Regions from separate parts of the Viridibacillus sp. FSL E2-0187 genome, predicted to be linked through region 3. Evidence: riboswitches for the same ligand, from Rfam matches in the RefSeq annotation. Region 3 holds a riboswitch; each other region holds the start of a gene.
The links. Region 3 has a riboswitch for S-adenosylmethionine ahead of metA (homoserine O-acetyltransferase MetA). Riboswitches for the same ligand answer to the same signal wherever they lie in the genome.

Region 1 (2,278 bases), 1.7 Mb from region 3:
ATTCGGTGGAGTTTACGAAGAAATGTGAGAAGCTTGGCTGGGAAGGACAAGGTGGTAGATTTGATATTTTACCACTTGTTATTCAAGTTGAAGAAAGAGAACCGCAATTATTCGATATTCCAGCAGAGTATATATTGGAAGTTCCAATCCGACACCCTGAGTTTGAGTGGTTTAAGGACCTTGGTCTGAAGTGGTATGCAGTACCGATGATTTCGAATATGAAATTAGAAGTTGGTGGTATTACATATGCAGCTGCTCCTTTTAATGGTTGGTATATGGGAACTGAAATTGGTGCACGTAATTTAGCGGATGACTATCGATATAATATGCTACCGACAATTGCAGAAAAGATGGGTTTAAATACAGTTTCAAATTCTTCTTTATGGAAAGACCGTGCGTTAGTTGAATTGAATGCGGCAGTTTTATATTCGTATAAAGAAGATGAAGTGAGCATTGTAGATCACCATACAGCAGCACAACAATTCAAACGCTTCGAATCCAATGAACAAAATGCAGGGCGTGACGTAACAGGGAATTGGACATGGCTTATTCCACCATTATCACCGGCTACAACGCATATATTCCATAAACCATATGACAATGAACGCAAAACACCAAATTATTTTTATCAGAAAGCGCCGTATTGATTTAGAAAAACGCAGGAAAATTATTGCAATTTTTAATGGATTGGCGTAACATGATTTTAATTACTACTAATTCAATAGGTTTTCTTATCAAGAGAGATGGAGGGACTGGCCCTGTGATATCTCAGCAACCGCTATTAAAGCAAGGTGCTACTTCCAGCAAGTTGATTAAAGACTTGATAGATGAGAATGGACTTACATACCAAGTCGATTTCTCTAAATGAAATAGAGAAATCGACTTTTTATTATCATGAAATAAATTTATAAAGCATATAATGAAAAGTTTCCTAAGAAAAAAATTTAACTCAAATACAAGTAAACCAATTTGAATTAAAGGTATAAATTGAGGGAGGAATATTGAATGAGTGCGATAACGCAAAAAGAACTTTTAACTACAATTTATGAAGAAATAGATCAAGGTTTTGATGAAATTGTTGGATGGAGGAGATATTTGCATGAGCATCCAGAGTTATCTTTTGAAGAATATGAAACTGCAAAATTTATTGCAGAAAAACTTGAGAGCTTCGGTTTAGAGGTGAAAAAAGGGATAGGAGGAAATGGTTTAATTGGTATTTTGAAAGGAGATCAAGCAGGTAAAACAATCGCTTTAAGAGCCGATTTTGATGCATTACCTATTACAGATTTAAAAGAAGTTGCATACAAATCTCAAAAAGAGGGTGTCATGCATGCATGTGGTCATGATGGACACACGACCGCATTACTTGCGACAGCGAAAACACTAAGTCATTACAGAGAGCATCTGCACGGTAATATCATTTTTATTTTCCAACATGCGGAGGAAAAACCTCCTGGTGGTGCGAAATTCATGATTGCAGAAGAAGTATTGAAGGATGTCGATTATGTATTTGGTGCGCATTTAGATTCAGGTTCACCTGTTGGAAAGGTATCTGTTGGGGATGGTTTTAAAATGGCTGCCGTTGATAAATTCGCGATTAAAATTCAAGGATTAGGAGGCCATGGTGCGAAACCACAGCAGTCCATCGACTCAATTGTTGTAGGTAGTGAAATCGTTGGAGCGTTGCAAAAAATTGTCAGTCGTCGCTTAAATCCATTTGATGCAGCGGTAGTGACAGTTGGTGTATTCCACGCAGGAAGTGCTTTTAATATTATTGCTGACTCGGCAATTATTGAAGGAACGGTTCGTACAATGACGGATGAAGTTCGTAATAAGGTAAAAGAAGAAATCTACTCAATCGTCAAAGGAGTAACGGAATCAGCACATGCAACATATGAAATTGATTATTTACATGGCTATCCAGCCCTTTACAATCATCCAACTGAAACAGAGCTTGTGAAAGAATTATTTGAAGTGGAATTCGGTACAGATTCTGTAATTGAATTTGAACCGTCAATGGGTGGAGAGGATTTCGCGTATTTTTTAAATGAAAAACCAGGTACTTATTTTAAAGCAGGCTCACGCAATGACGATGAACGAACTCATTTTGCACATCATCATCCGAAATTCGACTTTGATGAAAGAGCGTTATTAACAATAGAGAAAGCTTTTGTGAAAATCGTTTCACATTATTTATTTAAATAAGGGGATTTGAACATGACATTATCTTTTGATCACTTAGTACATTTTGTAGATGAACCAAAAGAAGTAATAACAT
Region 2 (2,278 bases), 1.7 Mb from region 3:
CTCGTCATCCCTTGTCTTGATCTTTTCTATATATAAATACTTATTTAGCTACGACTGCTTCAGCCACTTTTGCAAAAGCATTATCTAGTGCTTCAATAATATCCTCAATTGCTTCTAAACCAATTGATAAACGTACAAGCTCTTCAGATACACCCGCTAAAACTAATTCTTCTGCACTTAACTGTTGGTGTGTTGTAGATGCCGGGTGGATAATTAACGAACGTGCATCACCCACATTTGCTACATGCGAGAATAACTCAATGTTATCAATTAATTGGCGACCAGCTTCACGACCACCTTTAATACCAAATGTTAATACTGAGCCGAAGCCATTTTTTAAATATTTTTTTGCATTTTCATGTGTTGCACTATCTTCAAAGCCATTGAAGCTAACCCACTCAACATTTTCATGACTACGTAGGTATTCAGCTACTTTTTGTGCATTCTCATTATGTCGTGGTACACGTAAATGTAATGTTTCAAGACCTTGAATTAACTGGAATGCATTGTCAGGACTTAATGTTGGACCAAAATCACGTAGCAATTGAACGCGTAAACGAGTTGCAAATGCAGCACTAGCAGCATCAACACCGTATCGAATACCATGGTAAGATGCGTCTGGCTCTGTATAGTCAGGGAATTTTCCCTGTGTCCAATCAAACTTACCAGCATCGACAGCGACACCACCGATTACTGTACCGTGTCCACCAATCCATTTTGTTGCAGAGTGCACTACAATGTCAGCACCGAACTCTATTGGATTTGAACCATATGGTGATGGGAATGTATTATCAACAATTAATGGAATCTCATTTTCATGTGCGATATTTGCCAAAGCTTCAATATCCACTACAGTTAAACTTGGATTACCGATTGTTTCCACATAAATCGCTTTTGTATTTTCTTGAATCGCTGTACGGAAATTTTCTGGATCCCTTTCATCTACAAAGGAAGTTGTAATGCCATAGCGAGGCAAAGTATTGGCTAACAAATTATATGTACCGCCATATAAACTACCTGAAGCAACGATATGATCGCCAGCACGCGCAATATTTAAAATTGAAAATGAAATAGCAGCCATTCCTGAAGATAATGCTACTGCTGCTGTTCCTCCTTCTAATAAAGCAACGCGTTTTTCGAATACATCGACAGTTGGGTTCATAATACGAGAATAAATATTACCGGGTTCTTCAAGTGCAAATAGTTTTTGAGCATGCTCCGTACTATTAAAAGCGTAAGCAGTTGTACGATAAATTGGTACAGCACGTGCACCTGTTGTTGGATCTGCCACTTGGCCACCGTGTAATAATAAAGTTTCAGGACGTAAATTTGTCATCATTCATTCCCCCTAAATGTTTTTTGAGATGGCAAATCGGAGGTGTGAGGAGGATTTTATGGAAAAATAAAAACCCCCTTCGCTAAGAAGAGGGTTGCATAAGCAATTTTTCCTCCCCTTATCTGTCAGATCCGATTAAAAATCTGTAGGAATTAGCACCATTGTGAGTTCGTCACTCACCGGTTGCTGGGCATCGCAGGGCCTATCCCTCCGCCGCTCTTGATAAGAGTATTTGATTCAGTTCCATCTTGTTGACAAGTATAGAAGATAAATCGAACTAATGTCAATACTTTTATTTGTTTTTTCTGAACATTAAATTTAATAGATACAACTTTTAGATAGATGAATTTATTTTAAGTAGACTTTAAAATATGTTAGCCTAAAGATAGAAAGTAAATATATATTATTTGGCAAAGGGGTTTCGGATAATGGCAAGAGAATTACTACGCAGTCACGCTTCTGTACGTAAATATACAGGCGAACCTATTTCTAAAGAAGTAGTTGTCGATTTAATTGAAACAGCACAAATGGCAGCGAGCTCGCATTTCGTACAAGCTTATAGCGTCATTTGGGTAACAGATGAAGATAAAAAGAAAAAACTTGGAGAACTTTCGAATAACGAATTCCAATTTGGAACAGCGGGTGCTTCATTTCTATTTTGTGTAGATTTTAAACGACTGCAAGTTGCTGGACAAAAAAATGGTGTTAAAATTATTGCTGATTCTGCGGAGAACGTACTTGTGGGTGTAGCAGATGTTGCTCTTTTCGCTCAAAACTTCGTAATTGCTGCTGAAGACCAAGGTTATGGTATTTGTTATATTGGTGGAGCGCGTAATAATCCAAAAGAAATTAGTGAATTATTTGGTCTTCCTGAATACGTATTCCCATTGTTTGCTATGACGATTGGTGTACCTACGAAGCGTAATGAAACAAAACCTCGTT
Region 3 (2,278 bases):
CCTCTATAATCCTATCAAATACTACTCGCAGAATTTGGTAAGCACAATCCAGTTAGTCGAATTAATGAATAAATATAAAGTGCGTCAACTTGTTTTCAGTTCATCAGCAACTGTCTATGGTACTCCAGAACAATGTCCTATCCCTGAAACTGCATCCTTAAATACAACGAATCCTTATGGTACAACAAAACTTGCTGTTGAAAAGTTCTTATATGAATTTGCTCAATCAAATCCTTCTTTTTCAATAATTTCATTACGATATTTTAATCCAATTGGAGCACATGTTAGTGGAATGATAGGGGAAGATCCTTTTTCTATACCGAATAATTTGATGCCTTATATAACACAAGTGGCAACGGGTAAATTACCTTATTTAAATATATACGGAAATGATTATCCAACGCTTGATGGGACCGGTATTCGTGATTATATTCATGTAGTTGATTTAGCAAAAGGTCATGTCAAAGCGTTAGAAAGTTTAAAAAGAAAGAATGGATGGAAAGTATTTAATCTAGGTACAGGTGAAGGATATAGCGTCTTACAAGTTGTAAAAACATTCGAATATGTATCAGGTATCCCCATTAAATACCATATTAGCGATCGTCGTGAAGGTGATGTTGCCATTAGCTATGCAGATGCTACAAAAGCAAAGCTACAACTCGATTGGGTGGCAGAAAAAACACTAGAAGATATGTGTAGAGATGCTTGGAGATGGCAAAGGAATAATCCAAATGGTTATAAAGTAAGGAATTTAGAAGAAAATCAGTTGTTATATATAACTGATTTGTAATTGTTGCATAAAACTGGAATATGTTTTATACTATATTAAACATACTTAATTACTATGATTTAAAATACTTTTCTGAAGCCCTGTAGGAAAACTAAGAGGGCTTATTTCCTATGGTTAAATTGACAGAAATGTTTGCTTATCTGACAATTTAATGATAGGATTAAATCAATTAAATATTCTTATCAAGAGAAGCTGAGGGATAAGGCCCTGTGAAGCTTCAGCAACCTCTGATTCAATCAGAAAGGTGCTAAGTCCTACAAGACAAAAGTCTTGGAAGATAAGAAACGAGCGTGTTAAGTTAGCCCTCATTCTTATCTAGAGAATGAGGGCTTTTTATATGCGTGTACATAATAAAAAAAGAAAAAAGGAGAGAAATAGCAATGCCAATTAATATTCCAAAAAACCTTCCGGCAACGGAATTACTAAAAGAGGAAAAAATCTTCGTAATGGAAGAGGACCGTTCAAAAAGCCAAAATATTCGACCTTTAAATATACTGATTTTAAATTTGATGCCAGAAAAGGAGAAAACCGAGCTTCAATTATTGCGTCTCCTTGGTAATACACCTCTACAAGTGAACGTAACGTTTTTAAATACTGCGACATATGTTTCTAAAAATGTTAGTAAAACACATTTAGAATCGTTTTATACGACGTTTGAACATGTTAAACACCGTCGATTTGACGGTATGATTATAACTGGTGCACCGATTGAATTAATGGAGTTTGAAGATGTTGATTTCTGGGAAGAAATTGTTAGTATTATGGATTGGACCAAAACAAATGTCACATCTGTTTTACATATCTGTTGGGGTGCACAAGCAGCACTTTATCATCATTATGGTATTGGGAAATTCCCACTGGCGAAGAAATGCTCAGGAATTTATGATCATACAATCACAGATCCAACTGTGAAGCTTGTTCGCGGTTTTAATGATATATTTACTGCTCCTCATTCACGGAATACATCAGTATCTATAGAAGAAGTTGAAGCTCATCCAAAGCTTAAACTATTGTCAGCCTCTAATGATGCTGGAGTATTTATTGTCATGTCAGAAGATGAAAAGCACATTATGATTACCGGGCATTTAGAATACGATGCACATACTTTGGCAGATGAATATTCTCGTGACGTTGCTAAAGGGTTGAATATAGAAGTTCCACATAATTATTTTCCAAATGATGATCCATCAAAGCAACCATATAATACTTGGCGTTCACATACCCATTTATTGTTCTCCAACTGGTTGAACTACTATGTATACCAAGAAACACCATTTGAGTGGGAATGATATAAAGAAATAATCTATTCTATTAGTTAAATGGAATAGAGCTTTTTCTGTTGAGTGTAGATACTTCTTATAAGTAAAGAACATTTTCTATTAAAATCAAAAGGTAAGCACCTTCGAAGCATACTTTATGCTATGATAAATGTAGTTTATCTCGAAGGGAAGACAATCAATGAACTCACCTTTTACATTTATTCATACA

Region 1: it holds a riboswitch for S-adenosylmethionine, as region 3 does, so the genes downstream of both, MHH85_RS18415 (M20 metallopeptidase family protein) here and metA (homoserine O-acetyltransferase MetA) in region 3, are expected to answer to the same signal.
Region 2: it holds a riboswitch for S-adenosylmethionine, as region 3 does, so the genes downstream of both, MHH85_RS18000 (O-acetylhomoserine aminocarboxypropyltransferase/cysteine synthase family protein) here and metA (homoserine O-acetyltransferase MetA) in region 3, are expected to answer to the same signal.

Annotation. Positions count from the first base shown of each region.
Region 1 covers NZ_JBBOVG010000001.1:3,796,916-3,799,193, reverse strand. The annotation lists gene MHH85_RS18420 (nitric oxide synthase oxygenase) at 1-647, shown strand, start outside; SAM riboswitch class I at 729-834, shown strand; gene MHH85_RS18415 (M20 metallopeptidase family protein) at 1,006-2,205, shown strand; gene MHH85_RS18410 (VOC family protein) at 2,218-2,278, shown strand, end outside.
Region 2 covers NZ_JBBOVG010000001.1:3,717,289-3,719,566, forward strand. The annotation lists gene MHH85_RS18000 (O-acetylhomoserine aminocarboxypropyltransferase/cysteine synthase family protein) at 41-1,336, opposite strand; SAM riboswitch class I at 1,452-1,565, opposite strand; gene nfsA (oxygen-insensitive NADPH nitroreductase) at 1,765-2,278, shown strand, end outside.
Region 3 covers NZ_JBBOVG010000001.1:2,051,853-2,054,130, reverse strand. The annotation lists gene galE (UDP-glucose 4-epimerase GalE) at 1-790, shown strand, start outside; SAM riboswitch class I at 967-1,074, shown strand; gene metA (homoserine O-acetyltransferase MetA) at 1,171-2,079, shown strand; gene MHH85_RS09935 (alpha/beta hydrolase) at 2,249-2,278, shown strand, end outside.